DNA from 2 places in the Brevibacillus sp. FSL L8-0520 genome. Region 2 is predicted to be linked to the other one. Evidence: riboswitches for the same ligand, from Rfam matches in the RefSeq annotation. Region 2 holds a riboswitch; the other holds the start of a gene.
The links. Region 2 has a riboswitch for S-adenosylmethionine ahead of NSQ24_RS02820 (sugar ABC transporter substrate-binding protein). Riboswitches for the same ligand answer to the same signal wherever they lie in the genome.

Region 1: another riboswitch for S-adenosylmethionine. It lies ahead of mtnK (S-methyl-5-thioribose kinase); the one in region 2 lies ahead of NSQ24_RS02820 (sugar ABC transporter substrate-binding protein).

The regions. Positions count from the first base shown of each region.
Region 1 covers NZ_CP150171.1:4,330,279-4,344,919, forward strand. Annotated here, with positions in the region: gene NSQ24_RS21395 (IS1182 family transposase) at 1-1,029, opposite strand, end outside; gene NSQ24_RS21400 (amino acid ABC transporter ATP-binding protein) at 1,470-2,198, opposite strand; gene sppA (signal peptide peptidase SppA) at 2,341-3,306, shown strand; gene NSQ24_RS21410 (RDD family protein) at 3,331-3,888, shown strand; gene NSQ24_RS21415 (hypothetical protein) at 3,950-4,084, opposite strand; gene NSQ24_RS21420 (MFS transporter) at 4,152-5,330, opposite strand; gene NSQ24_RS21425 (ABC transporter ATP-binding protein) at 5,412-7,502, opposite strand; gene NSQ24_RS21430 (ABC transporter transmembrane domain-containing protein) at 7,524-9,266, opposite strand; gene NSQ24_RS21435 (GNAT family protein) at 9,487-10,029, opposite strand; gene mtnA (S-methyl-5-thioribose-1-phosphate isomerase) at 10,097-11,140, opposite strand; gene mtnK (S-methyl-5-thioribose kinase) at 11,137-12,366, opposite strand; SAM riboswitch class I at 12,565-12,712, opposite strand; gene NSQ24_RS21450 (anti-sigma factor) at 12,812-14,020, opposite strand; gene NSQ24_RS21455 (sigma-70 family RNA polymerase sigma factor) at 14,010-14,516, opposite strand.
Region 2 covers NZ_CP150171.1:483,662-498,302, reverse strand. Annotated here, with positions in the region: gene NSQ24_RS02840 (ATP-binding protein) at 1-91, opposite strand, end outside; gene NSQ24_RS02835 (catalase) at 397-2,004, opposite strand; gene NSQ24_RS02830 (ABC transporter permease) at 2,352-3,347, opposite strand; gene NSQ24_RS02825 (sugar ABC transporter ATP-binding protein) at 3,349-4,833, opposite strand; gene NSQ24_RS02820 (sugar ABC transporter substrate-binding protein) at 4,910-5,935, opposite strand; SAM riboswitch class I at 6,065-6,186, opposite strand; gene NSQ24_RS02815 (phosphotransferase family protein) at 6,252-7,190, opposite strand; gene NSQ24_RS02810 (S-layer homology domain-containing protein) at 7,432-8,544, opposite strand; gene NSQ24_RS02805 (WG repeat-containing protein) at 8,651-9,859, opposite strand; gene NSQ24_RS02800 (hypothetical protein) at 9,871-10,455, opposite strand; gene NSQ24_RS02795 (hypothetical protein) at 10,479-10,916, opposite strand; gene NSQ24_RS02790 (AAA family ATPase) at 10,903-13,767, opposite strand; gene NSQ24_RS02785 (DUF192 domain-containing protein) at 13,866-14,210, shown strand; gene NSQ24_RS02780 (hypothetical protein) at 14,228-14,641, shown strand, end outside.

The DNA.
Region 1 (14,641 bases), 1.6 Mb from region 2:
AAAACCTTCTTGCCTTAGCCCTCCGTTATGTACGATTGGGTTTAGTGGGACGACGGGTTGAATCTTCTTGGCTTTCATCTCGTCCAAGTTATCTTTACCCGAATATGCGGTGTCAGCAATCACTTCTTGTACTTCTATTCCTACGTCAAGCGATTGGTTCAAAAGTTGTTTGAATTGTTTTCCGTCATCCGTACTTCCTCCGGTGACCTCCACAGCCGTAATGATTTCTTCTTCGGTCATGGCAATATGCTCTTTGTAGCCAAAAAAGGATTTCGTATTACTCTTCCATCCAAAGCGTGCATCTGGATCAATGGCCGACATAATACCTTTATTGGCGAGGAGACGTTCGTCTTCCACGATGGCCTTGGCGATCTTGACCTTCTCCGAGATGGAACCCTCATGATCGGGTAACAAAGTCTCGACAGTCTCTCCAAGTTCCGCCAAGTAGTGAAGCATGATCTTCTCAGCATCCTCTTGATCTTTCTTCAACTCCGGTAACCGTGGGAGTTTCTTTTCGAGTTTTGGATGCTTTTTCACCACAACACGGAATAAGCGCTTCGCCGCATCCCGCAGTACTTCAAGCGGCTTTTGTTTTTGTGAAGCTGCCAGTGTATGGGTGGAATCCATGATGATCGTCTTTGACTTCACAAGTCCTTTTTCGATGCACTGACGTACAACTGATTTAAGCACCTCATCCACGGCTCCGGCCCCTAACCGATGATTACGAAAGCGGGATAATTGAGAGGGGTCAGGAAGGGGATCTTCTGGATTTAAACCTAAAAACCACTTATAAGCGAGGTTTACCTGCGTTTCCTGAATGATGCGTTCATCCGAAAGATTGTAGAGAACTTGTAAAAACAATAGACGAAACAGGAGTTCGGGTTCGTTAGCAGGTCTTCCGTAATGCTCACAATAAGAGGAACGAACCAACTCATGAATGAATGTGAAATCTACGATTTCATTGATTTTACGTAAAGGGTGATCCGCGGGAATTAGTTTATATAATTCGGCATGGAAGGATGCCGTGATTTGTTTAGAGGGCTGTAGCAATGGTTCCAACTCTTTCGTTTTCTTTTCATTGTACAACAAACCCAGTGTCGAAGGGGCATTGGGTTTCAGCCTGTTGAAAACCTACTGTTTCGGAGGAGAAGCATGTTTCCAGGCGGAGCGACTGGCGGAGTCCAGCCAAGCGGAACAGCGAGCCCGGGGAAACAGAAGCGCAATCTATGAGTAAACCCCGGAGCTGCGCGCCGTTTTGCGCTTCCCCCGGGATCGCTGTGGAGCGGACAGTTTCACATCCTTGCAGGACGTAGACCGGAGCGCAGATCGGAAACATGCTTCTCCCCACTACAGCTACATTCTCGATACTTAAAACCCCAGTACCTAAGGGCACTAGGGTTACGGTTTACAGATATTAGGTGGACTTTTGCAGGACTCTCTATCGGGGGCCGATTTTTTTATACCGGTCGCTATGCCGAGGTCTTGCGCAAAAATGCCCGCAACCGCTCGTTTTTCGGATTGGACAACAGGGCTTCGGGTGCTCCCTCCTCCATGATGACGCCTTGATCCATGAAAATCACTCTGTCGCTCACTTCCCGGGCAAATCCCATCTCATGCGTGACGACGATCATCGTCATGCCTTCCTTGGCCAGATTCTTCATCACTGTCAAGACTTCTCCGACCAGCTCCGGATCCAGTGCCGAGGTCGGTTCGTCAAACAGCATGACCTTGGGGTTCATCGCCAAGGCTCTGGCAATCGCCACCCGCTGCATCTGTCCTCCGGAAAGGCGATCCGGATATACATCGGCCTTGTCCTCCAGCCCCACCTTTTTCAGCAGCGCCAGGCCCTGTTTTCTCGCATCCTCGGGGGTCATCTTTTTTACTTTGATCGGCGCGAGCGTAACGTTTTCCAGAACCGTTTTGTGCGGAAACAGGTTGAAGCGCTGGAACACCATTCCTACCTCTTCGCGCACCTTGTTGATGTCCACCCTCGGATCGGACAGGTCGTGGCCGTCAATCACGATGCGCCCGGCCGTCATCTCTTCCAATTGATTCAAGCAGCGCAGAAACGTGCTTTTTCCCGAACCCGACGGGCCGATCACGCATACGACCTCGCGTTCCGCCACTTGTGTCGTGATTCCTTTGAGCACCTGCAGGCTGCCGTAATTTTTTTTCAAATCCGTTACTTGGATAATCACGCTTCCGTACCCCCCGAACATATTCTCTCTTGTCTTATGACCAATTGTACCGCAATTTTTAGAAAATTGCATGAGTTTGTGAAATGACAGGCATGCGTAACCGGAAAGAGAAGAGCAAATGCTACATCTGAGGTGGTTTTCCATGAACCGTAAAAGATGGACGGCACTCTTTCTTGTACTGGCTGTTTTTGTCCTTGGCATCGGCGTCGAAAGCATCTTTGGAGGCATGCGCAATCTGACCGACCATCCCGAGTATGCCTGGGATGAACATGTCGTCTCCGGCTCCGGTACGGCCAAAATCGTACAGCTTTACGTCAATGGCACGATCACCAGTGAGCGCTCCACTGCATCTGTCACACCGATGGCCGACCTGTTGACCGAACAAATCAGGCGCATCGAGGAGGACGAGCAAGTAAAGGCAGTCGTCCTGCGGATCGAAAGCCCTGGCGGAGAGGTAGTCGCTACGGATGAACTGCACCGCCGCCTGCTGCAGCTCAAGGAGCTTCGCCAAATCCCGCTCGTTGTCAGCATGGGCTCGACTGCCGCATCGGGAGGCTACTACTTGGCTACAGCGGGAGATGCCATTTTCGCCAATCCCAATACGCTGACAGGCAGTCTGGGCGTCATTTTTACCCTGACCAACTACAGCAATGCCATACACAAGCTGGGAATCCAGGAGTATGCGATCAAAAGCGGACGCTTCAAGGATATCGGAAGTCCTGCCCGTCCGCTCACAGAGCCCGAGCGGCAAATTTTCCAAACGCTGGTCAACCAAAGCTACGATCGCTTTGTCGATGTAATCGTAAAGGGAAGAAGCCTCCCCCGGGAGCGCGTCCTGCAAATAGCCGACGGCCGCATTTACTCCGGCGAGCAGGCGAAGCGGCTGGGACTGGTGGATCGCTTTGGCGATCTGGAGGATGCTACCCGCTATGCCTTGACCCTGACTGGACTGCCGGAAGCGCAGATTGTTCGGTTTACCGAAAACATATCGCTTGGCAATCTGATCTTCCGCATGCAGCGTTACTGGTCCAACCCTGATCCGCTCGGCCTTGAGCGCATTTTGCAGCAGGGCTCGACGCCCAAGCTGTTGTACCAGTTTATCCCGTAACCATTTCTAATGGAGGTGTCCGCCATGCGGGACCAATCGTCGTCTGAAGCTGATTTTCCCGAATCCCTGCTCTCCGCTGATGCCGCCGCACGGACCGCGCTTGTCCAAGGCTTCGCAGGAGCCGAGCCGTCCGGAAGCGAGGATGCCTCCCAGGAGGCCAGCTATGCGTTTGCCGGCTTCTGGATTCGGGTCGGGGCTGCTCTGCTGGATGGACTTTTTCTCACCGGCATCAGCTTTTTGATCTTCAATCCGCTCCGCCGGGCTTTCACTGCCGGGCCGGACGTCTTTTCGTACATCGACTTGCTGGAAATCGTATTCGACTTCGCCTATGCCATCCTGCTGACCTGGTGGACGGGACAGACACTCGGAAAGCTCATCACCGGCATCCGCGTGGTCAATGCCCGCCAGCACCGCAGCCAGTTGACGCTGGGGCAGGTATTGCTGCGAGAGGTTGTGGGCAAATTTCTCTCTGCCCTGCCGCTGGGACTGGGGTATTTGTGGGCAGGGTGGAACCGGAAAAAGCAAGGCTGGCACGATCTGATTGCCAGGACGTATGTCATCCGAGACAGCAAACGTACGTAAGCCGAAGCAAAAGAAAAGGACTCGCCTTTATGGAAAAAGACGAGTCCTTTTTGCCCGGGTTTTACCTGCTTGCATTGTTCACAGTCGGAGCAGGCGTGGATGGCGTGTCATCGGAAAAGAACGGGATCACGATCAGACTGATGATAAAAAACAGAATCCAGATCATTCCCCGCTTGAAAACACAGGGCGTCATCATCAGGCAAACCCCTTTCTGGGAAAGATGACTGTATCCCTACGCTTCCCCTCTCTTCACATTTTTATGCTTATGACGCCACCGCGGTCTCCTGAGAAGAGCGGGTCGTGCGGAAAAACAGGCAAGCAGCGGCAAAACCGAACAGCAAAAGCCCCATCAGCCAGAAGATGCTCCGCGGGTCCCAGAGCTGGATCAACAGTCCGTTTACATTGGGGGCCAGGATGCTGGCGACGCCGAAATTCATGCTGGCAATGATCCCGGCTGTAGGGACCATCGCACCCGGCAAAATATCGGTCGCAAAGGCAAGACCGAGCGAGTAAAAGGAACCGACAGCCGCACCTGCAATCGCCAGCAGGAACATCATCATCCAGACGTTGTCGCCGCTGAGCGGGAACAGGATGAACGCCACGGCTCCGACGAGCGCACAGGCAAACATGACCCGCTTCCGGCCGATCCGGTCACTTAATGAGCCCAACGGAATTTGCAAAATGATGCTGCCCACGACAAAGGATGGCAGGATAACCGATACCCACTCGATGGAAATGCCGGTACGCAAAGCATAAACCGGAAAGCTTCCGTTTAAAGACGTTTCCATAAATCCGTACAAAAACGACGGGATCAGCGCCAGCCAGCTTAACCGGAATACAGTCGTGTATCTGTTCTGTTTTTTCACACCGGCTTCAGTTGCCTTGATCTCTTCGGGAAAATCATTGCGGATGCGCGCCAGCAGAATAAACGCTGCCGCATACAACACGGTCAGTGCGGCAAACGGCGCCCAAAATCCTATCGGAAGCAGGTTGATCCCCAGCGGCCCTATGCTGAATCCGATGCCGTAGGCCAGACCGTAGAGCGACAAATCCCGTCCGCGCCTCTCCGGAGCGGCGATTTTGGTCACCCACATTTGACTGGCGTAGTGGAGACCGGAGTCGCCGATTCCCATCAGCATGCGGAGAACAAACCAGACCGCCAGATGGGAAAACACCGGAATCAGGACGGTGGCTGCGGTCACCATTAACAGCCCGCACAGAATCGTCGACCGATAACCGATCCGGCGCAGCGGGATTTCCAGCCAGGGTGACACAAGCAATATACCGATATACAAAGCGGCTGCATTCAACCCATTGGCGACCGATGAAACTCCCTGCTGCTCCAGCATCACGGCCAACAGCGGAATCGTCAGCCCCTGGCTGGCTCCCGCAATGACTACGACCAATATCAGCACCCAAAAGGTAAAACGTGTTGAAGACATGATGTATGCGTTCTCCTCTCCTGCACTCACTCTCTCTATTCATAATCTCCCCTCACCCGGCGGCAAGGTCAAGATCAATCGCTATTGTTCTACTGTAGCAGAGATTTGCCCCTGCTGTAGCTGGTACATTTTTTGATACAGGCCATGCTGCGCCATCAGCTCGTCATGCGTGCCCCGCTCGACGACTTCGCCGCGGGACAGAACGAGAATCTGGTCGGCATGCTGAATCGTAGACAGGCGATGCGCGATGATAAACGTCGTGCGTCCCGCCGAAAGCACGTGCAGCGCCTCCTGGATCGCCGACTCTGTCTCGCTGTCGATGCTCGCTGTCGCTTCGTCCAGGATCAAAATAGCCGGATCGGCTGCGAGCGCCCGGGAAAACGAAATCAACTGCCGCTGTCCGGCAGACAAGGTCATCCCCCGCTCCACGACGGGTTCTTCGTATCCTCCGGGGAAGTGGCGTATAAACTCATCTGCCCTGACTGCCTCCGCCGCCTGTTTTACATCGTCATTCGTAAGCTTGTCATTGTACAAGCGAATGTTGAATCCGACACTGCCGGTAAACAAAAAAGGGTCCTGCAGCACCAGCCCTACATGGCGGCGAAGCGTCCGCGTATCCATTTCGCCCATGTCCATGCCGTCGATCAGGATGCGCCCTTTCGTCACCGGATAAAAGCCGAGCAACAGATTCATCAGCGAGCTTTTTCCCGACCCGGTGTGGCCGACCAGCGCTACCGTCTGTCCCGGCTTGGCCGTGAACGACACATCTTTCAAGACGTATTGATCACCCTGATAGGCAAAAGAAACGCGGTCAAAGACTACCTCTCCGCGCGGGCGCTCGATAGCCTTGCCTCCCTTCTCCTCTTCAGCCGGCGTATCGAGAATGTCAAACACGCGCTGCGAGGAGATGGCAGCCTGCTGCAATTGCGAAAGACGGTTCATAATCATGCTGATCGGCTCGAAAAAGCGTCCCATGTAATCGACGAAGGCAAACAGCGCGCCGAACGAAATGGCGCTGTGAAACGAAGTCGAGCCGAAATACCAGACAATCACCGTGAGAGAGATTTTCCAGATGAGATCAACGGCTGGTCTGAGCAAAAGCGACTCCAGGTTGTTCTCCTTCAGACGAACCCGAAAATACTCTTCGTTTACCTTGGCAAACTCCTCTTGAACCCCCGACTCTCGGCGAAACGCCTGGACGATCGTCATGTTTTGAATCATCTCGTTGATCGTGGCGTTCATATCGCTCAGCCTGCTGCGGATGACCGCATAATAGCGCGAGCTGAAGCGATGGTAAACGATAATGAGCGCGACGATCAACGGCACGCTTAAAAAGCAAAACAGGGCAAGCTGCGGCTGCAGGACAAAAAGCGCGATCAAAATCCCTACGAGGTATACCCCGTTCTGCACAAAAGTTGCCAGAACGCTGACGTACAGTTCACGAATGGCCTCCGTATCGTTGCTCACGCGGGAGACGATCTGACCGACCGGTGTCTTGTCAAAAAAGGAGACCGGCAGCTTCTGCAGGTGGGTGAACAAAATCATCCGCATGCGCTGGATGATGCGTTGAGCTGTCATCTGCAGCGTCAAAATTTGCGTATAGTTGCATGCCGCGCTGATCAGGATCAACAAGGCATAGCCGCCTGCCAAAAGCAATATCGGCGCAATCTCCCTGCTGTACAGCGCCTTCACCTCGTCCGCCGTCAAGCGGATTCCCTCCGCCTGATCAACCTCCTGCCCCGAGCGAACGAGCGTCGCCTTGACCCGCTCCCTTCCCTCGACGGCCGGAAGCGGCAAAAGCTTCGGCTCCCCGTCCTCGGACAGCTCACGGTCCAGCATATAGTAGGTCGTTCCCTCGGTCACGACCTGTGTCTTTTTCGCCTTTTGTGCATCGTCCGGAGGCAAGGACGACAGCCAATCCTCCCGGACGTAATACTCATCCGCCAGCCGGATCGCGATCTGGTTTCCTTCAATGGTAAGCGGTTCCTTTTCAAAGCGATACCACGTCTTCTGAACCGCCAGAATGTGATTGTCAATCATCACTTTTGCCAAAAAGGGGCCGGCCAGTTCCGCGGCGGTACCGAGCAGGAGCAGCAGCAGGGCCCCTGCGATCTGTCTGCGAAACGGCATGGCGTACTCTACAAGCCGCTTCCATACTTGTTTGCCGTTCATTACACGTTCCCCTCTCTCCCCTTAACCCGCGACGTCTTGTTCCATCTGCTGCCTGCGGTACTGCTCCGCATACCAGCCGTTTTGCGCCATCAATTCATCATGCGTCCCCCGCTCCACGATCCTGCCCTCGTCCAGCACCAAAATCAACTGGGCATGCTGGACCGCAGAGAGCCGGTGGGCGGTGATGATCGTCGTCTTTCCTTTGCGTTCATCGCGGAGGTGGCGAAGAATGCTTTCCTCCGTCCTCGCATCGACTGCGGACAGACAGTCATCGAGAATGAGGATGTCAGCGTTCATCAGCAGGGCACGGGCAATCGAGATGCGCTGCTTCTGTCCCCCTGAGAGGGTGACCCCTTTTTCACCGACCATGGTTCCGAGCCCTTCCGCGAATTGCGCTACATCGCCTTTCATTTCGGCCAGGGAGAGCGCATGCCACACTTCCTCTGTAGTCGCCTGCGGCGAGCCGAAAGCGACGTTCGCTTCGATCGTTCGGGAAAACAGCAGATGCTCCTGGGGAACGTAGGCGATTTTCCCGCGCAGGGCAGACAGCGAAATCCGTTCTACCGGCTTCCCTCCGACAAACAGGGCGTCCGACTCTACCGGGTACTGATGCAACAGAGTCCGGCAAAGCGTTGACTTCCCGCTTCCCGTCCTGCCCACGATCCCCAGCGTCTCTCCTTCGTGCAGCATGAAGCTGATATCCGACAAGGCGTCCTTCTCTGCCTGCGGATAGCGGAAGGTAAAGCCTCTCGCCTCGACAGTATTGTCCGGAACATCTTCCACCACAGTTTCGCTGTCCACCACGTCAGGCCGTTCGGCGAACAATTCCGACAACCGCTTTTGCGAAGCGCTCCCCCGCTGAAGGATGTTCATCAGCCAGCCAAAGGCAAACATCGGCCAGATGAGCAGCCCGAGGTAAAGGTTGAATGCGACCAGATCGCCCAGGGAAATCGCGCTGGAAAAGACAAGGTAGGTCCCGTAGCCAAGCCCGATGAGAAAGCTGAAGCCGATGATAATGCCGATCGTCGGTTCGAACAGGGCGTCGATCCGGGAAACGCTGATATTCCGCTCCATCGTCTTCTCACTGACCCGGCGAAACGCCTCCACATCCTCTTTTTCCTGTACAAAAGCCCGCAGGACCCGTACGCCTGAGACGGACTGCTGCACATGGTCGTTCATCTCGCCAAACGCTTCCTGTGCCAGGTAAAACCGGTCGTGCAAAAGCTTGCCGTAATAAGCGGTCGCCCAGGCCAAAAACGGCATCGGAATAAGTGCCGCCAGCGTCAACTGCCAGTCGATGGCCACCATCATGACAGCCAAAGTCAACAGCGTGGCGAACAGGGAGTCGACCAGCGTCAGTACGCCCATCCCTGCTGTCTGTTCGATTGCGGGAATGTCGTTGGTAGCCAGCGCCATCAAATCACCGGAACGACGGCGCGAGTAAAAGGACGGCGACATCCGGGTCAAATGGCCAAACAGCCGCTCGCGAAGCGTCCGCTCCAGCATCAGCGAACCGCCGAACAGCAGGTACCGCCAAAAGAAACGGAGCCCGTACAAGATAAGGCCAATCAAAAGCAGCGTGACAATCGTCGTCGCCAATCCAGATGTCGTCAGCGATCCATTGCGGATTTGATCCACCGTTTGCCCGATCAGCCGGGGAGGCCACAGCATGAGCAGATCAATCAAAAACAGAAAAGCAATCCCTACTGTATATCGTTTCCAATATTTTCTGAAAAACCAGGACAATTGCCGCAAAATATACACGCCGTCCGTCCCTCCTTCCTTATCCTATTAGAAAACTTGGCTCCGCCATGATTGTGGCGGAGCCTCCGTAATCCGGTTATCAACAGGGACGACTTTGACCCTGTCGATCAAAAGAAAGGGATGCGATATACGCAATCCCTTTTCCAATATCTTCATGGTAGTTTACACAAAATTTCTTGTCAATCCAGCTTTTTCTATCGGCAGCAAAAAACTGAAGGACTCAACGCCACTCTGACGCCAGCATGCCGTAGACGGCGTGATCGACGTAATGATCGTAGAGAAATTCGTTGCTTCGCAGGATTCCCTCCAGCTTGAACCCGAGGCGCTCCGGAATGGCCCTGCTCTTTTTGTTCTCGGTAGCGGCGTGAATGGCGACCTTTTGCAAGTCCCACTCGCCAAAGATCAAGTGATCCAGATAGGCCGAGACGGCGGCCGTCATCAGTCCGTGCCCGGTGTACTGGGCTCCGAGCCAATACCCGATGGACGTCTTCCGGTTTGTCCAGTCGATATGATGTACGCCCACTGTTCCTGTCAGACGACCGTTGTACCAAATCCCGAAATGGGTGCCCTGCCTGCGGCTGTCCTGATCCAGAGTGGCAGAGATGAACCTTCTGGTATCCGCCACGTTTGTGACGATATCCAGCCACGGAAGCCATTCGCGCAGATGGAGACGATTGGTATCGGTCAGCCAGAACATTTCCTCTGCATCGGCAAGCTCCAAGCGCCTCAACGCTGCATGCTGCGTTATCGGAATAACCTTCATGTCATCTCTCCCCTTCTTCAAAAGTGAAAAAGAGCGCCCGAGGGCGCTTTTGTTATACAGCCACGATTTATTGCTTGGAATTGCGGATATCTTCCGGCTTGAAAATGCCGGTTTCGGTGACGATTGCCGTTATATATTCCGCTGGCGTTACGTCGAATGCCGGGTTGTAGACCTTGATGCCGTCCGGAGCCACCTGCTTGCCCAAGCCGTGCGTGATTTCCTCCGCCGGACGCTCCTCGATCGGAATGTCCGCTCCCGTCGGCGTTTCCAGATCGACAGACGACAGCGGTGCAGCCACGTAAAACGGGATGCCATGGGCTTTCGCCAGCACGGCAACGCCATACGTTCCGATTTTATTGGCGACGTCGCCGTTCGCCGCTACGCGGTCGGTTCCTACGATGACAGCCTGCACTTTTCCCTGCGCCATCACCATGGCCGCCATGTTGTCGCAGATCAGCGTGACGTCGATTCCCGCCTGCTGCAGCTCGTAGGCGGTCAGCCGCGCTCCCTGGAGCACCGGCCTCGTTTCGTCAGCGTATACCTTCAGGTTCCAGCCGCGTTCCTTGGCCAGATAGAGCGGAGCTGTCGCCGTCCCGTAAGCGGCGGTAGCCAGCGCCCCTGGATTGCAGTGGGTCAGGATGCCCATTCCATCCTGCAGCAAGGTGAGGAGGTGTTCGCCTATCGTCCGGCATACTTCGGCATCCTCGCGCTGTATCGCGAGAGCTTCGTCCAAAACCGCCGCTTTCAACGCGTCTACCGGTTTTTCTCCCTCCTGCTGGACGCGTGCTTTGACCCGATCGATCGCCCAGAACAGGTTCACCGCTGTAGGGCGTGCTGTCGCCAGGTAGTCAGCCTGCTCGAGCAATTGATTCCAGAGGGCTGACGAATCTGCCGCTTCGCTGTTCCGCACGCCGAGGTAAAGCCCGTATGCCGCAGCCATCCCGATCGCAGGGGCGCCGCGAACCTGCAGGTGGCGGATTGCCGCCCATACTTCCTCAGACGTATGGAGGGAAAGAAAGACTGTTTCTACCGGTAAACGCGTCTGGTCGAGCAGAAGAAGAGAGTCTCCTTCCCACTTTACAGGTGCGAATGCTTCATGAATTGTGGTCATACCGCTGCTGCCTCCTGATCAAATCTTGTTGTCGCATTGCGAACGATGTCTGTGATGTCGGTCGAATCTTCGATGCCGCCCCGCTTCAGGATCAGCTCCTGACCGATCAGCAGTGCCAGCCGTTCCGCTTCGGCACGGGTTTTTTCGTCGCTGATGCTGTTCAGATCGGCGACACCCGCCAGCCCGATCACGCGGCGAAGGATTTTACAGCCTGCAAACCCGGCCGTATCCTGGATCAACCGCTTCACGTAGCTCTGCCAGAGCCCTTCTACATGTGCGCTGCGCTCTTTCGCCTGCTTGTGCCATAGCTGGACGAACTGGGAGACGAACTCGTTCCAGACGTCTTCGACAGTTGTAAGCAGGTATTCGCGATAAGACTCCCGCTTTCCTCCATCCTTCTCCAGTCCGTGCTGGCCGGCATAATTCAGGAGCAGATTGGCGATTACCGCGCCGATGTCAAAGCCGATCGGGCCGTAGTAAGCGAATTCCGGGTCGATGACCTTGGTCGAGGTTTCGGTGACGAAAATGCTGCCTGTATGAAGGTCGCCATGCAGCAGCGCCTCTGCACGGGTGAGGAAATCGTACTTCAGCTTGGCGATTTCCAGCTTGAGCGGCTTGTTCTTCCAGATTTCCTCCACTTCCCGCCGAATCAGCGGGTTGAAGCTGTTGGTCGGCGCATTTTCGTAAGGATCGGTAAACACCAAGTCTTCCGTAATTTTGCACAATTCCGGATTCAAGAATGTTCCGACAAGCGCTTTTTTCTCGTAGGGATGCGCTCCCAGATCAGACGTGAAAAAGAGCGTGTGGGCCATGAAACGTCCGATTTGCTTCGCGAAATTTGGATAGCGTCGCCCCTCGATCAATCCTTTGCGCATCAGGATGTGATCGCTGAGATCCTCCATGACGGTCAAGGCAAGCTCCTGATCGTAGTGGTACACCTGCGGCACGAGGTCCGGAACGTATTTGTACTGGATGCGCAGCGCTTCACTCTCGATGCGGGCGCGATCAAGCGTCAGCGGCCACGACTCGCCTACGACGCGGGCATAAGGCAGAGCCTGCTTCACAATCACGCTTTTGCCGGTCGCTTCATCGCGGATGTGAAAGACAAGATTCAGGTTGCCGTCGCCTATCTCGCGGGAGGACAGGACAGCCCCTGCTTCAAACAGGCCGGGCAGCTCTTTTACATACTGTACTGCTTCTTGTTCACTCAAAGCACGATAAGCCATAACTTGTTTCTCCCCTCACGTGAATCGATTTGGATCTTTCCAGCGGCTTTCCCGGCCCATTCAGCAGGGGATAATTCCGCACGGTATGTTGCAGGCTGCGCCTCCGATCAAGCCGTTTTTGCAGCCAGACATGCAAAAAGACCTCTTTTCCCGAAGAAAAGAGGTCGTATACGTACACGCGGCAGGCGTGTCGTCTCCCCCTTATCTTCCAGAATACTTTTGCTTCTGCAGGAATTAGCACCGTGCACATCGCTTGTAATCGCGCCGTCAGTCTAGCTGACAGGCAAGCGCTGTGTCGGTTGCCGGGTATCATCGGGCCAGTCCCTCCACCTTCTCTGGATAAGGTATCCAACGTATGCTGTTTTGATTAGTTTGAATCATACACGCGGCTATGCACGCTGTCAACACTCTTTTTTGTTTTTTGCCAGTCGGCTGATCCTCGGCCTTACCAGCTGTTTTGCTGTCCGCTTGCACTCGGACGATTCCAGTTCCACCAGTCGATTTGTCCTAAGAATGCGGCGGTGATGGCAGCTTCCTGCTTCAGCTTGAGCAGTTCCTTGGTCGGACCGGTGACGACGATTCCGTACGTTTTGATACCGTTTTTCTCCAAATACCGATAGCGCTCGTCGATCTTCAATCCTGATCTGCTGTTGAACAGGCTTTGTCCGATCGACCTGCTCAGCCTCTCCTGCTCGGCGAGGTATTTCATCTCCTCCACGTACGCCCGGGTGCGGCGATCTGCTTCGCCATTTACCTGAATCGGTCCCGGTCCATAGTCCAGCCCATGTTCGGAAAAACCCCAGACGTCACCGGCCGAAAGCAGCAGCACGCCTTCTTTGGCATCCTCATGCAGCACCTCCTGTCCGGTATCCACGGCCAGCCAGGTAAGGTCCAAATTATACGGAGCCAGGAAAGCGTACATTTCCTCCAGGCTCATAAACCGGTCAAAGGAAATCGCCAGTTGCGATACCGTCCCCTCCGGCAGCATTTCAAGCGTCTTCCACGCGGGCTCTCGTCTGAAAGAGGTATCCTCCTGCAGCTTCGTCTGAAGCGGGAACAGGAAAAACAGATTTTTCTTCCGAACGCCGTCGTTCCATACCGGGCGGGAGGATACTTTGGTAAACACATTCGTAGTCTCGAAATACCCTGGCTGCTGACGGTCGCCCCCCACCTTTTCGCGCAGCTCCATTTGAATGCTGCCATAAAAAAGGCCAACCTGCGCGCCGCTGCTGCCTGCTACGATCCCCGGCTGAGTGAAATTCACCAAATCCTTGGAGACGCGAAACATATCTTCATACAGCGACCGGCCAATCCAATAGTTGACAAACAACAGGACAAAGCCGATCAGCAGCGAGATCCCCACCGTGTAGGCGGCGTTGGACAGCCTGCTCTTCCACTTTCCCCAGCGGATGATGGAGCGCTGCTTCTCCTCCGGCAAAAAATCCGCGGCTTTGTCTTCCGGTTCTGTCTGCATCAGCCCGCCTCCCAGCAAAAGCTCCTCCAGTCGCTCCGCATACTCCGGGTCGTCTGCGAGACGCTGCCTCAATCGCGCTGTCTCCTCAGCGCCAAGCTCCCCCCGCAGATAAGCGAGAAGGAGCTGATCGCGCTCCCGGCTTTTTTGCTTATGATCCTCCAGCTTGCCGTTATCCGCCATGTTGACCGTCCCCCCACCATTTTCGCATCTTCAATCGTCCCCGGTAGATCGACCGCTTCACATCGGCCACATCGATGCCGAGGACGTCGGCTATTTCCGCATAGCTGAGCTTTTCCGCATGAAGCAGCAGCACCTGTCGCTGTTTTTCCGGCAGCCCCCGGAGAACAGTCAGCACGAGGGCCGCCGTCTCCCTAGCCAGTGCCGCCGATTCCGGACTGACCGCCGCCTGATCCGCCTGCTCAGGCAAGGTGTCGATCAGTTGAACAGGCCTGCGCTTTTGCTTGCGGTGCCAGTCGATAAACGCGTGGTACGCTACCTTGAACAGCCAAGGACGCACTTTTTCTCCCCGATAGGTATCCAGGTGCTGAAAGGCACGGAAAAAGGTCTCCTGCGTCAGATCCTCCGCCCAGCCTGCATCGCCGGTGAGCTTGCGGAGGTAGCGGTATATGTCATTGACGTGCAGGCGGTACACATCCTCCACTCCTGCCTTTCCCATTCCTTCACACCCTTTCACCTGATACCACGCCTTTTTTTAGAAAAAGTTCCACCTGCAGCAAAATTTTTAATGCTCAAAACAAGGGTTGACTCCCGAAAAGGAACAGCATATCATGGGGTTATCGC
Region 2 (14,641 bases):
ACCAGAAGTGCGTTTGGGCGTCCTCGGGATGCTTTGCCGCCATTTGACGCAGCCATTGTATTTTTTCCAAAGCGTGTTCACCGCCATTCATCCATGGTCTTCTATCTTGACGCGTGCATCCAGTTTCGGATATTCGTTTGCAACCTCTCATCATTCTACATCAAATGTAAAAAACTTCAAGAAACATGGTGGATTGTGACGATTTCTGCGGGTTGTCCTTTTCTTTATTTTATGTGGGTATTCGGGCAAAAGAAGCAGCGAAAACGGGACTTTCTTACCATTCCCTGTTCTGTTTTGATGTCTTGGCTATTACAAACACCCGATACAAATACTTCCATTATTGATAAACAATATAAAAAGGCCGTCACGCTCTCGTGCGAAACGGCCTTTCCATCCTTAATAGGGATCAGCCTGATGCCCTTTTCTTTCGGCTTCCTTCACTGCTGCTCCAGCGTTTTCTGTGCCGATCGGACCGCCCGTCCCCAATTTTCCCGAATCCTTGCTGCCGGCCTGCTCCAGACCCTCCCGGACGCGACGGCCGTAATCGGGATCGCATTTTGTTAGCATCTCGATCATCTTGTCCTGAATTTCCTTCCTGCAGACGCGCAAGGCGTTTACCAGATTTTCGATCAGATCGTCCCGCTCCCAGTCCTCGAACATCCGGTAACGCTCCCCGGCCTGTTTGAAGTCATTGGTCCGGTCAATTTTTTGCCGCACCACATTTCCCGCTACGTACGGCTCGTGGTCCTTTTCTTCCTGCACGACCTCACGCAGTCCCCCAATCGTGGACGGCTCGTAGTTGATATGCGGATTGGTCCTGTCCACATGGTAGAGCATTTGACCGCCTTCCTGATTGGTGGCTACGCGTTTTTTCGGAGCGTTGATCGGAAGCTGCAAATAATTGGCGCCTACCCGATAACGCTGTGTGTCAGAGTAGGAAAACGTCCGCCCCTGCAGCAGCTTGTCATCGGAAAAATCCAGTCCGTCGACCAGTACGCCCGTCCCGAAGGATGCTTGCTCTACCTCCGCAAAGTAGTTTTCCGGATTTTTGTTCAACACCATTTTGCCTACAGGGAGAAACGGAAATTGTTCCTCCGGCCAAAGCTTGGTCGGGTCCAATGGATCAAAATCAAGCTCCGGATGCTCGTCATCGCTCATGATCTGGACACAGAGCTCCCACTCCGGGTACTCGCCTCGCTCGATTGCTTCGTACAAGTCCTGAGTAGCGTGGTTGAAATTTTGTGCCTGAATTTTTTGGGCTTCCTTTTGCGTGAGGTTCTTGATGCCTTGGGAAAGCGGCTGCCAATGGTACTTCACCAGAACGGCTTCGCCCTCTTTGTTGACCCACTTGTACGTATTGACGCCCGAGCCCTGCATCTGGCGATAATTGGCCGGGATGCCCCACGGAGAGAAAAGAAACGTAATCATATGCATGGCTTCCGGGGTGTTGGAGATGAAGTCAAAGATGCGCTCCTGGTCCTGAATATTGGTCACCGGGTCCGGTTTGAACGCGTGAATCAGGTCCGGAAACTTCATCGCATCCCGAATGAAAAACACTTTCAGGTTGTTGCCTACCAGATCCCAGTTGCCGTCTTCCGTATAGAATTTGACGGCAAAGCCGCGCGGATCGCGCAATGTCTCCGGCGAGTGGATGCCGTGGGTGACCGTGGAAAACCGGACAAACACGGGTGTGCGCTTGCCCGCTTCCTGAAACAGCTTGGCCCTGGTGTACTTGGCTATAGGCTCGTCTCCCACTTTGCCGTACGCTTCAAAATAGCCATGGGCACCTGTCCCGCGCGCATGAACGACCCTCTCCGGAATGCGTTCCCTGTCAAAATGGGTGATTTTTTCCAGAAAATCGTAGTTCTCCAGTGTCGTGGGGCCTCTTCTGCCCACCGTCCTCATGTTCTGATTGTCCGTAATGGGGTGTCCTTGCCGGTTGGTGAGAGAATCTTCGCCCTCCCCCGCAGTCATTCTTTTGTCGTATACGCCGCCGGCACCCATTACCGAGGTCCCGTTCTCTCCTTCCGCTGACGCTCCTCGTTCCTGATGAACATCACTCATTGCATTCCCCCGCTTTCAGTCAAATAGCTTGCTTGCACGTTTTTTGGTTGCACATATGTAATATCTTCCTGCGGGGGTAGCTTTATGCAAAAATTGCCTGCGAAACCATTAGAGAGGGAATTTCATGCCACATACGAATGTGTAACACTCTGGAGATGTTGGTCGGCAAAACCGCTACAGGGCACAGCCTAAAGTGAGCCGCTGAAAACAGGCTTCTTCTGCTGCGCCCTGTATGTAGCGACTTTCATTTGGCTTCCAAGTCAGCAAAGGATTGACTCCAATCCTTCCTACGCCCGCTTTCTGCGCAATTGATAGTACGTGACTGCCAATGCCAGCGCCAGGACAATTCCTTTAATGATGTCATACGCATAATAAGGAAGATTCAGCATCGTCATGCCGTTCAGCAGGACACCGATCAGGATGGCCCCGACGAAGGTGCCGAATACATTGGGCTTGCCTGCGCCAAATACAGAGAAACCGACAAACGCCGCGGCCACCGCATCCATCAGCATGGAGCCTCCGCTGCTCACCTGACCGGTTCCGATTCGCGCAGCCAAGAGCATCCCTCCGAGTCCGGCAAACAGGGCAGAGAGCACGTAAGCAAGCGTCCGGTACCGGTTCACGGGTATTCCGGAGAGCCGTGCCGCTTCCACATTCCCTCCGGTCATATAAAGCATGCGCCCTTGTCTCGTATAGGTCAAATAAATATGCGTGACCGCCACCAGCAAAAAGGTAAGCAGCACAGGCACCGGTACGGAGAGAATCTCGCCTTGCCCCAGCCAGAGAAACCATTCCTGAAATTTGCCCGGAGCAGTCGTCCCGTCCTCCATCGGCATATTGGCGTAGATCGAGTAGCCCTTTGAATAGGTCATATGGACGCCGTTTACGATGTACAGCATCGCCAAGGTCGCCAACAGGTCGGGAATCCGAATCTTCACGACCAACAGCGCGTTGATCAAGCCCACCAGAACGGCCAGAACGATCGGAACCGCCAATGTCGCGACCGCTCCTTGTTCGTACCAGACCATCATCGATGCGGAGACAACGGTAGTCAAGGAGACGGTCGAACCGACAGACAGGTCGAATCCGCCGACAATCAAGGAAAACGTAACACCGACGGCCACAAATGTGACGATGGAGATGGAGCGCAAAATATCCGTGATGTTGGCATAGGTAAAGAAATAAGGATTGGTCAGGCTAAAAAGCAGGATGACGATGGCGATCACGGCAACTGTTCCGTATTTATAAACAAAATCAAACAAGCTGTATTTTTTTGCTTCCATCTTATTCACCCCCGCTTGCGTAATACATGATTGACTCCTGGGTCGCTTCTTCCCGGCTCAGCTCTTTTACGATTTGTCCCTCGAACATGACGAGGATCCGGTCCGCAATCCCCAGCACCTCGGGAAACTCGCAGGAAAAATACAGGATGCCTTTTTTCTCCGCGGCGAGCGAGCCGATCAGGCGGTATATGTCGCTTTTCGCCCCGATGTCCACACCCTTCGTCGGCTCGTCGAACATAAAGATGCGCGCATCCGTATCCAGCCATTTTCCGATAGCGACCTTCTGCTGGTTTCCCCCGCTCAAGTGGCCGACAGGCTGACGGATGCCCGCTGTCTTTACCCCCAGTTTTCGGACGATCTTCTCGGCTTGCTCCGACTCCAGTCTTTGCTTCACAAAGCCCTTTGGCGACCATTTGGCCAGGGTAGCCACCGACAGATTGCGGGCGACCGACTCCTCTACGAATATCCCTTCCTTGCGGCGCTCCTCCGGCACGAGGACGATCCCCGCCTCGACTGCCTCTTTCGGCGTGCGAAGCCGCAAAACCCTGCCGTTTACAATCAGCTTGCCATCCTCCCACTCATCCGCGCCGAACAGCAGACGTGCCAGCTCCGTCTTCCCTGCTCCAACCAGGCCGACGACACCGACGATTTCTCCCTCGCGCACATGCAGGTCCGCTCGGCGAACCTTGCCTCCTCTGGCGTTTTTCACTTCCAGGATGGTCTCGCCGATCGGCACCTGGGTCTTCGGGAACTCCTCGGAGAATGTCTTGCCCAGCATCGCGGCGATGACCTCGTCCATCGTTGTGTCCGCCGTCTCTTTGGTAGAGATCCGTTGTCCATCGCGCATGACGGTGATCCGGTCGCAGATTTGAAAAATTTCCGGCAGCCGGTGGGAGATGTAGATAATGCCCAACCCCGCTTGCTTGCACTGCTCGATGATCTGAAACAGCCGCTCTGTTTCCGTGTTGCTGAGCGGAGCTGTCGGTTCGTCAAAAATAATGAATCGGGCCTGCTGTACCGTCGCCCGGGCGATCAGGATCAGCTGCTTTTCGGACAGCGTACAGGCTTCCACCTGCTTTTTCACAGGAATGGAAAAGCCAAACCTTGCGAGAATCGCTTCCGCCTCTTCATACAAGCGGCGCCAGCTGATCAAGCCCTTTGCTTGGATTTGGCGATCGAGCAATATGTTTTCCGCTACACTGAGGTACGGGATCAGCGCCGTATCCACTTCCTGATAGACGCATTGAATCCCGAGCGCTTTGGCATCCTGCGGCGACTGGATCGCGGCCTCCCTGCCATCAATCACAATGGAGCCTCCGTCCGCCACATAGGCTCCCGTCAAAATCTTCATCAGCGTGCTCTTCCCCGCTCCGTTGGCTCCGAGCAGAGCGTGAACTTCTCCCGCTTTCACTTCGAAATCGACGGAACGGAGCGCGGGTACGCCAGAGAACTGCTTCATGATGCCGTTCATCTGCAAAGTCGTCATTTTCTGTCCCCCCTTATTAAGGAAGAATCCCGTTGATGGATGATCAACGGGATTACGCTACACCATCTATGCAGGATTACTTGCCCCATTCTTTCACGTACTGGGAGAGATCTCCCATCGTGATTTTCTTGTCCGTCGGCAAATCGTCTCGCTTGACCAGCACAGGATTCAGTTTGACGCTGTCCGGCACCTGCTCGCCGTTGATTTTTTTGAAGACGGTTTGGGCTTGAATCCGTCCGATGTTGCCCGGGTCTACCGCTGCAGTCGCTACCCACGAGGTAGAGGGATCCTGCATGAGCTGCAGGTCTTCGTCGCTCAAATCGATCGAGTATACTTTGATCTCGGTACGGCCGGCTTGCTGAATGGCGCGGGTCGCTCCTTTGGCGAACTCATCCCAGGAAGCCCAGACCGCTGTAATATCTCCTTTGTTTGGATACTTCTTCAGAATGGCTTCCATCTGCGATTGCGTATCCAGCGCGGTGTTGTTGGTGGCGCTGCCGAAAGCGGCAACCTCCTTGATATCCGGATATTTCTTCAAAAAGGCTTCGTACGTGATCTGGCGTTTTTCCATCGGTGCAAAGCCAGCCACCCAAATTTTCACGATGTTTCCTTTGCCGCCGGTATCTTCAGCCAGCTTCTCCAGGCTAAGCTCAGCCAGCTTCTGGTCATCCTGCTCTACTACAGGAACCCCGGGAAGCTTGATGTCTGTATCAAACAGCACGAGCGGGATGTTTTGCTTCACAGCCTTTTCTGCTCCTTGCTGCAGTGCTTCTGCAGTGCCGTGGTCAATCAGAATGCCGTCGAAACGCTGGTTGACCGCCGCATCCAGGTTGGAAGCCATTTTGGACAGATCGGTATCTGCGTTGAAAACAGTCAGCTCTCCGCCGTTCTTTTCTACTTCGGCTTTGACGCCGGCAATGTACTGAGCCGAGAATGTGCCTACGTTTTGCCGCATCACGAGCGCGATCCGTTTTGCTTTCTCGCCGGAGCCGCCACCCGCTCCGCCGTTTCCGGAAGACGCGCTGTTGCCCCCGCCGCAAGCTGTCAGCAAAAGAGACACAGAAAGGATAAGCGATCCAATCAAACTAAACTTCTTTTTCATATCGGAAAACCCCCTTTTTAAAGTAACACGGTACGCTGTTCTGCGGTTTTGAACCGGAATCGACATCCATTTGCTCCATCAAAAAAGCCTCTTTCCAGATGAAAGAGGCTTAAATCAGCGGATTTTCGCCTCTCATCTGTCAGGTATCGCTACCTGTAGGAGTTAGCACCTTGGCTCAAAAGAAACGTGTTCCTTTGCGCTAGGTTGCCGGGCTTCATTGGGCCAGTCCCTCAGCCTTCTCTGGATAAGAGTTCATATTCTCATATCAAAACCTTTTGTATATACAGAATATAATGGCTGCTTTCAAACCTGTCAACTAGGATTTTTTCCCCTTCCCTGTCCCTATCTTTTCAAATGCCTGGGCGACAAACCAACTGTGCTCCTCCCGCATCTTTTGTTCCGTAGACGCATCGAGTCCCCAGTCGGATATTTTGGAAGCCGGGCGCAAAGCTGCGAACAGATCCCAGTAAGACAGGTCTGTAAAATCGAACTTCGTCAAGGATTGATAGCGACCGGTAAAACGAAGCATCGCCTCGATGCCGAATGCCCACAGAATCTCCAGTCTGGCGTTGGCAACATCCGCGAGCGGATCTCCGAGCTGCGCGTCCTCCCAGTCGATCACTGCAGCAAGCTGTCCGTCCCTCCACATTACATTTCCTGGCCAAAAATCTCCATGCAGCAGTACGCATGGATTCCGCGAAGGAAATGGCCAAACTGCCTCCAGAACATCCCGAATGCGTCCCTCACCCAGCGATTCATCTGTGATTGCCGGCCGTTTTTCGATTTTCTCGGTACATGCTTTCTCCAGTTTGGGCAAAAAGGACAAATCCAGCTTCGAGACGTCCACACTATGAATCCTGGAAAGCTGCGCAGCTAGCTGGAAAACGTGGTCGGTCACATCGGCAGGAGTGAACTCAGTCTTTCCCTCGATGTATTCAATCACGACGTACGGCGTGGAAAAAATCTCGCCTGATTGATCCAGGAAAAATGGCACTGGCGCGGCCACCCCCACAGACTTCAGGAGTTCCATCAGCTTGAATTCATCTGCTGCCACATGGGGATTCTGTGAAATGTCTGCCGCACCGTGCCGGCGCACAACCATTTTTTTCCTTTTGCCGTCAAGCTGCTCGATTTCAAGCGCCGTCACCTGCGCTGAGACACCGCCTTTCAACTCCCAGGAGCGAACCAGCTTGCTTTGGGGTTCAAGCCTTTGAACCAATCTTTGAAAGCAGTCCCTTTCCGTTGATTCTGTCATTTGCACCTCTCCTTTGCCTTTTCCGGAATATTCGCTATCCCCGTGATCAAATCATCCCGGTTTCCCGCAGAAGATGAAAAATGAAAAGCGGACAGCTCTCGAATGGGCCGTCCGCTTCTTTTGCTCGCTTTACGGGTCAATCGCTGTTTATCGCTTTAGTTGGATGTGCAGCCATTGCATTTTTCACCTGGACTGCAACTGCTAAAGCCAGCGCCTGACCAATCCCCCTACAAATTCCCAACTACTTCTGCTGGTAATTTACTCTTACGATCTTCCAGCCATACGGGCTTGATTCTTCCTGTTCCAAAGAGTATTCCACCTGATAATTTCCTGTCAGCGTATGCTGATAGCTTCCTGTCACCCACAATCGCTTCGGATTGCTGTCATCTTTCCTGACCACCAGGCTGCCGCTGTAATCATGCAGAGGGAGCGGAGCGATCTCTTCCAGTGACTCTTGGGCGTCCTTGCTGAAAAACTGCCCGATCCGCGACGGGTCCTTCTGGACATACGCCTGATTGGCGGCGGTGAGGAAGAGGTTGACGATGTTTTTCTGGCGAAGCTGCGTTTCCTTGAACTGCTGAGGCGTATCGCGTTTCCAAAGATCATGCAAGCGTTTCAGGACGATGGCAAACTGCGCTCGTGTCATTTGTTTTTTCGGGTCAAAATTTTTGTCTGCGTTAAAGAGATAGAATTCGGAAATCGCTGCCGCATAGGGCGATGCCGTATCCTCGTATTTGGGATCGTGCTTCCACAGATAGTAGCCCGTATAGTAAGGCTTCACTTCATCCAGCTTGAGGGTTGTCGCCCGCATTTTGTAAGGAGCCAGGACATGGAACAGGATCATGCTCGCTTCTTCTCTGGTCAACGGCTTTTGCAAATAATCGGAGGACAGCCACCAGTCGATGTTGTTCTTCTGTGGCTGCTTCATACCTCCACGTTCGGATAAGTGCAGGTAGTACAGCATGCTTTCTCCCGGATCGAAGGAATTGACAAATCCGGTTTGTATGTCTAGCATGGCGCGCATATTGGCAAGGAGTTGTTCCGTTTCCTGTTTATAAGAGAACCGTTGATCCACATGCGTATTTGGCTTGGCTGTTTCCAAGGGACCATAGATGCCTTCCAGCACCCGGTTCAGCAAAGCCAGCGCTTCGCCCCTGGTAACCGGATTGTCCGGATGAAAATACCCGTACTTGAGGCGGTAAACATTCAGTGCGCTCAGTTCCTCGATTTCCTTTTGGGCCCAATGCCCCTGAATATCCTCATAGTATACGGGAGCCGCAGAAGCGCCGGGGACAAAAAAGCTTTGGACGAACAGACCGAACATAACGATCCAGGCAAGATAACGTTTGTACATTTCTCAGTACTCCTTTCCAAATAATGCTTCGGGCAACATTTTCCCTAGGTAAGTGATCGTGCTGATGCTGACGGACGGGAATACCATGCGATTATCGGATTTCCGTTTACTTGTGGACTGCTCCTGTTTTATCGATCTGGATCAGCTTCCCGTTCTGTTTGACTGTGGCGACGCCATTTTTAAAAGGCGTGGCGTACTCGTACTGGCAATCGATGACGAGGCTTCCCTCGGCGTTGATGTACCCGAACTTCCCGCCCTTTTTCACGACAGCGAGCCCTTCGGAAAAGCTTGTCGCATGGTCGAATTGATACGCAATCGCCAGCTCCTTGTCAAACGGATTGATCTGTTTGACATAGCCCCATTTCCCGTTCTGCTGGACCGGTACAAGCACAGGGGCTGGTGCGGCTTTTGGCTGCGGCTTTGGCTGGGCGGGCTTTGCTGCAACCTGACTGGGCTTTGCTGGTTGTGGTTGCGGCTGTACGCTAGGAGTCGGCTTGCTTTGCTTTTTTGGGCTTTCTTTCTTCGGTCTGGGGGCGGCTTCTTTTTTTGCGACTGTCGGAGGAGCGGCTTTTGCGGCAGTCTCCGCTGTCGCCGCCGGGCTGGGCGTCGCTGCCGCTTCTGCTGGCGGTTGTACCGCCTGTTCCGCTGGCAGCTCTGGCTGCGGCATTGGGGGAACAGATGGAACCAGCTCTTTCCCCTGCCCGCTGAGACTCGACGCTGTCTCTATGGCTGCAACTGCCTTTTCCTTGGCAAATCCAAACAGGGACGAGCGCATATCTTTTCTATCTCCGTCGGTTGCCGGGCTGTAGGCATTGAACTCCTCCGTCTCCTCTGCTGGCAGTTCTTTGCTCTCGGAGGTCTGGCTGGCCGGAGCGGGTTCTGGCTGGGCACTTGCCGAATCGCCTTTTCCGCCGCTCATCTGGGACAGGGCGACGCCGTTAATAATCAGCGTGACTGCCACGATCGCTCCTCCGATGATCAGGCTTTTGCGATTGCCCCAGCTCTTCTTTTTTTTGACTGGTCCGGCGGCGGCCGTCACCTGGATGTGCGTTTCCGTCCGCTGCCCCTCATACTGGGCCAGGACGACCATGTTTCCGACCACACCTACAGTTACAGCACCTGCCTTGGTTACTGTGCCAATCTGTGGCTGATCTGTGCTCCAGCGTACTTGCTCAGTAATGTCCTCCTCCCGTCCATCCATCCAGACGAGGTACGCCTTCAACTGTGCGGTTTGACCGGGATGCAGCTCCAATTCAGCCGGTACGACTTTGATGTAATGGGTAGTAGGCTCCCCGGTATTCGATTGTATGGACATGGTGGCACCCCCTAATTCTTCAGGTTTATCGTATAGGTATTTACACCTTGAACAGAAACGGCGTTAAAGTAAGCAAGACCGGACTGAGGAAGCTTCACAGCGTACGAAATGCCTCCTCCGGCATCTTTTAGGCCTTTTACCGTCACTACGCTCGGGACGGGAACGCTGATCGCTGCCGGCTGATTCGTCAAAGTAAGTACGGGGTATACCGACTTTCCATTGACAAGGATCTCGATCTGATCTCCGTCTTCGGCGTTGAAATCCCAAATCAGCATGGTTGCCTCCCCCGCTTCGTCGGCAGGGCTCTCTACGACAAAATCCTTCGCTTCCAAACCGGCCGTATTCTCTTCGGCAAACAACTGTTCACCGGCTGCGACGGACGTGCTGACCCGGCTATTGACGATCTGAGCGGCATCCCCCTCCGGCAGTTGTCCCCCCGTAAAGAAGACGGCCGCGGCAATCAAAATGGTTGCCAGCAAAAATGATTTTCCGATTCCTTTTTCGCCGGGGACCGCATCATGGGGCTCGGGTTTGCTTCTGCTGTCCGGAGCGTATGACCGAGGCGCATCTCCCCTCGTCTCCGACTTGCTTGACATGCGGCGCGACTCTTCCACTTGCATCACCCCTGCTTTCTCACGGTGAGACTAATCGGATATTTGCAGTACCAGTAAGACAAGAAGACCCGGGTCACCAGAACAATCACGACCGCTCCTCCTATCGCCAGCCACTTCGGAAACAACAAGCTGTCTGCCCACTGGTTCATCACTTCCAGACCTGCAGATGTTCCAATCGCCATAAAGTAAGCGATATGCAGGAAAGGCAGCAAAACCGGGTATTTTCGGTACAAGGTTCGCAAGGCTCCCACCCGGACGGATGCGAACAGCAGTCCGCCGATCACTCCCAGCACAATCAGGGGATACCCCAGACGGGGAGCCTCGTACTTGGCTACCTCGATCATGTCGAGGATAGAGAACAGCGGCATGGTGACCAGGATCAGTACACAGGGGAGCAGGAGCAGATAGAAACAGACCGCGAACATCGCCTTAGCTGCTTTCATAGATAGCCTCCTCCACCACATCGCATTCTTCCAACATGGTCAGCTCTTGTATGGTTGCGTGTTTGTTTCGGCTCAGGCGCATGGCGTGCGAGCGTATTGCCCGTTCACACAGATTCCTGGCAAAGCGTCCGTTCCCCGCCATCTTGTCCCCTTGCGTCTGAACAAACTGCTGCCGCATGGCTCGCTCTGCCGCAGCAGAAGCCTCATAGCCTCGCTGCGCCAACAATTGCCGGGTGATTTGCAGCAATTCATCAGGTGTATAATCCGGAAACTCAATGATCGTCGGAAACCGTGAACGCAAGCCGGGATTGCTTGCCAAAAACCCGGTCATATCCTCGCCGTAGCCTGCCAGAATGACGACGAGACTGTCGCGAAAATCATCCATCGCCTTGACCAGCGTGTCGATCGCTTCCCGGCCAAAGTCACCTTCGGCCCCCGCCAGTGCGTATGCTTCATCGATAAAGAGCACACCCCCCAGCGCACGCTCGATGACTTCCCGCGTTTTGAGTGCCGTTTGCCCCACATAACCGGCGACGAGCCCGGAGCGATCCGTTTCAATCAGCTCATCCCGCTTGATTACGCCCAATCGATACAACTGCCGCGCAATGATCCGGGCCACCGTCGTCTTGCCTGTTCCGGGATTCCCTTGGAAAATCATGTGCAGCGTCTGTCCCGCCGCATCGGGTATTCCGGCCGCTTTCCGCCGCTGTGCGATCTGGATTTGTGCCGCCAAAGACCTGACCATGTATTTGACCGGCTCCAATCCCACGACGGCAGCCAGTTCCTCCTCCAGCTCGGCCATTATGTTCTCTGCAGTACCGCGCTCCTTATCACCGATGCCCCAGTCTTCAGCTCGCAGCCACCTCCACTCTTCCGCCCCCGCTTCCAACTGGGCCAGACGAGCTGATTGCCTCCTGACAGCTTCCTCAAACAGGTTGCGAACCAGACGCCCGTTTCCGGTATCGCTTCGGCCCCGTACCTGCTTGCCTTCAATCATTCCGAGCAAATGCTGACGGGCATCGGGATGGATTTCGTACCCGCGGCCGATTACCATTCTCTCCAGAAGCTCCGCCATCTCTTCCGGCGTGTAGTCGGGGAATTCGATCTGCAGCGGAAAGCGGGAGCGAAGACCGGGATTCACTTTCAGAAAGGCGTCCATCTCCCGTGTATAGCCGGCCAGGATAACGATCATCTGGTCCCGGTGGTCCTCCATCGCTTTGACCAGTGTATCGATGGCTTCCCGGCCGTACAGATCGGCAGGGTCCCGGGACAGTGTGTATGCCTCATCAATAAACAGCACGCCGCCAATCGCCTCCTTTATCCTTTCTGCGGTTTTGGCGGCTGTGGAGCCGATATACTCGCCTACGAGATCCTGTCTGGTCACCTCGACCAACTGACCGCCCGACAGCAGCCCCATGCTTTTCCAGATGCGGGCCACGAGCCTGGCTACGGTTGTTTTTCCCGTACCCGGATTGCCTGAGAACACCATGTGCATCGACATGGGAAGCTTCGTTTGGCCTGTCAGGCTTCGCTTTTTTTCAGCCGTCACGACATCCAGGCATTCTCGAACGAATTTCTTAACGGCGTCCAATCCGGTCAACTGCTCCAGCTCCAGCAAAGCTTCTGAAAGCTCCTGCTCCTGCCCTCTCGCCAAACCCGGCAGCGGCAAGCTGACCGCTCCGCTGACGAGAACGAGCTCTCCCTCCCGGAAAGCCACCAGCGCCTCCTGATCGGAACGAAGCACTCCTCTCGCTCTCCAGTCCAGCAATTGCGGGGTAAATACATGTGTGACCCATTCCTCAATCGCCTTCTCGTACCGTTTTGTCTGTTCTACCTGTTTGGCGAGCTCTTGAAAAACGGACTCTTCAAAAGAAAGGGTCAGCCGGATATCCGCTTCGAGCCTTTCTGCTTGCGCCAGACACCTTTCTCCCAGCAGCTTCGCCAGAGTATCAAGGCCGGGGGCAGCAGTGAACGCGCACGTATCCAGACTTTTTACCAGGGCTTGCGGAACGGCTGGCGAAATCATTTTCTCCAGCGTCCTTCGCTCCATTTGTTCAGCGGCTCCTGCTGTTTCGCTTTTGGGAGACGGCTGGTCCACATGGAGGACCAGGAAGTAGTCGGAGGCCTCTATCTGTCCCCCCTCCGGAGTCCGGATCAAGCCATCTGCAAACAGCTTCGTAACGTACTGGACGATTTCCGGGCCAGCCCGCTCAATGCCTCTGAAGCAAACCGTCCCGATTCCGTCCCGAAAGGCATTTGCACAGTCGAGGAGAAACAGCGTATGTGCCTCCCGCTCACCATATCTGTCCAAATCGACCGTCGTGACGTGGCCGTACGGCAACAGCCGCTTTCGGCAAAACTGATCGAGCAGCAAAGATAATGTTCGCAGCTTGCCCGTCCCTTCGGGTCCGGCCAGCAGGAGCCTGTGCTGGACTTTTCCGCTTTCCCGAAGCAAAAAGCTTTTTTTGTAGGCGATCGCCACTTCGTAGACGAACGGCTCCTGCCGGTTGATTTGCCCGTTAACCTCTTCGATGATGGCCGGGAAAAGATCATCCAGCTCGGCCCGGGACCGGACCCAGGCATGCTTGTTCCACCCCCGGACGGTATCTGCCACTGCCTCTCTTCCGCTGGCCAAAGGGCCAAAGGTCTCTTTTCCCGCAGACGAGGCTAGCGATTGGCTTTGCCCGGCCATCCCGCTCTGCCGAAATGGCGATGTTTCGGGCTGTTGCTGACGCTCTGCCTTTTTCCCCGAAAACCCTCGCTCCCGTATATGGTCAAGCAGTTGAAGCTCCGGAAAGAGAATGCGCATCCACTTTTTCCATGCCATGTCTGAATCGTTTCCTTTCGTCATCCCGCCTCGTCTCAATGGGCTTGATAGAAAAATCCAGAATTGTTATGATGTAGAACAAATGCCAGATTGGGCAAAATATCCAGCCCGGAGGGGCGTTTATGAAGATTTGGAATGCAACGAAAAACAGAATGATCGCACAGCAGGCCAAATGTGCCGACACGTCGGTCACAAGGATGCTCGGCTTGCTCGGGAGAAGCACGCTCCCGGAGGGACAGGCATTGATCATAAACCCGTGCAAGGCTGTCCATACCTGGTTTATGCGTTTTTCCATTGACTGTCTGTTTGTCGATCAACACGGCGAGATCGTCCATCTCATGGAGGAGCTGCAACCATGGCGGTATACTCCGTTTATAAAAAGGGCGGCCTATGTTATCGAACTGCCTGCCCATACGATCCGCAACACGCAGACTGAAATAGGCGATCGACTGGAAATTACAAGCTAACGAAAGGAATCGTGACCATGATCATTCAGCCATCGAATATCCAACCTCAGCCCATTTCAGTTCTTCTGGGCCATAGTCTGAAAACGGGGAAACGGATCTGGCTCAGCCAGTTTCCCTTCCTGTTCCTGATCGTTTCCCTTCTCTTTTGGTCAGAGCAAGCGCTGACAGGATGGGCACAGTCCCAGCAGTTGAAGGAAGCGTTCAGCCCGCTGATCATGACGCCGGTCAACGGCATTCTGCTGTCCCTCTATTTCGTCTACATGGGAATCGTTTTGAAACGATCTCATTTGGGAACACAATGGGATCAGCAGCTTCAGGCGCTGACGGCCTTTGGCAGCCTGGTGCCCGTCGTTATCCTTGCCAGCCTGCTTGAATTTGCAGGGGTGGCATTGGGTACGCTACTGCTGATTATTCCGGGCATTTTGCTCATG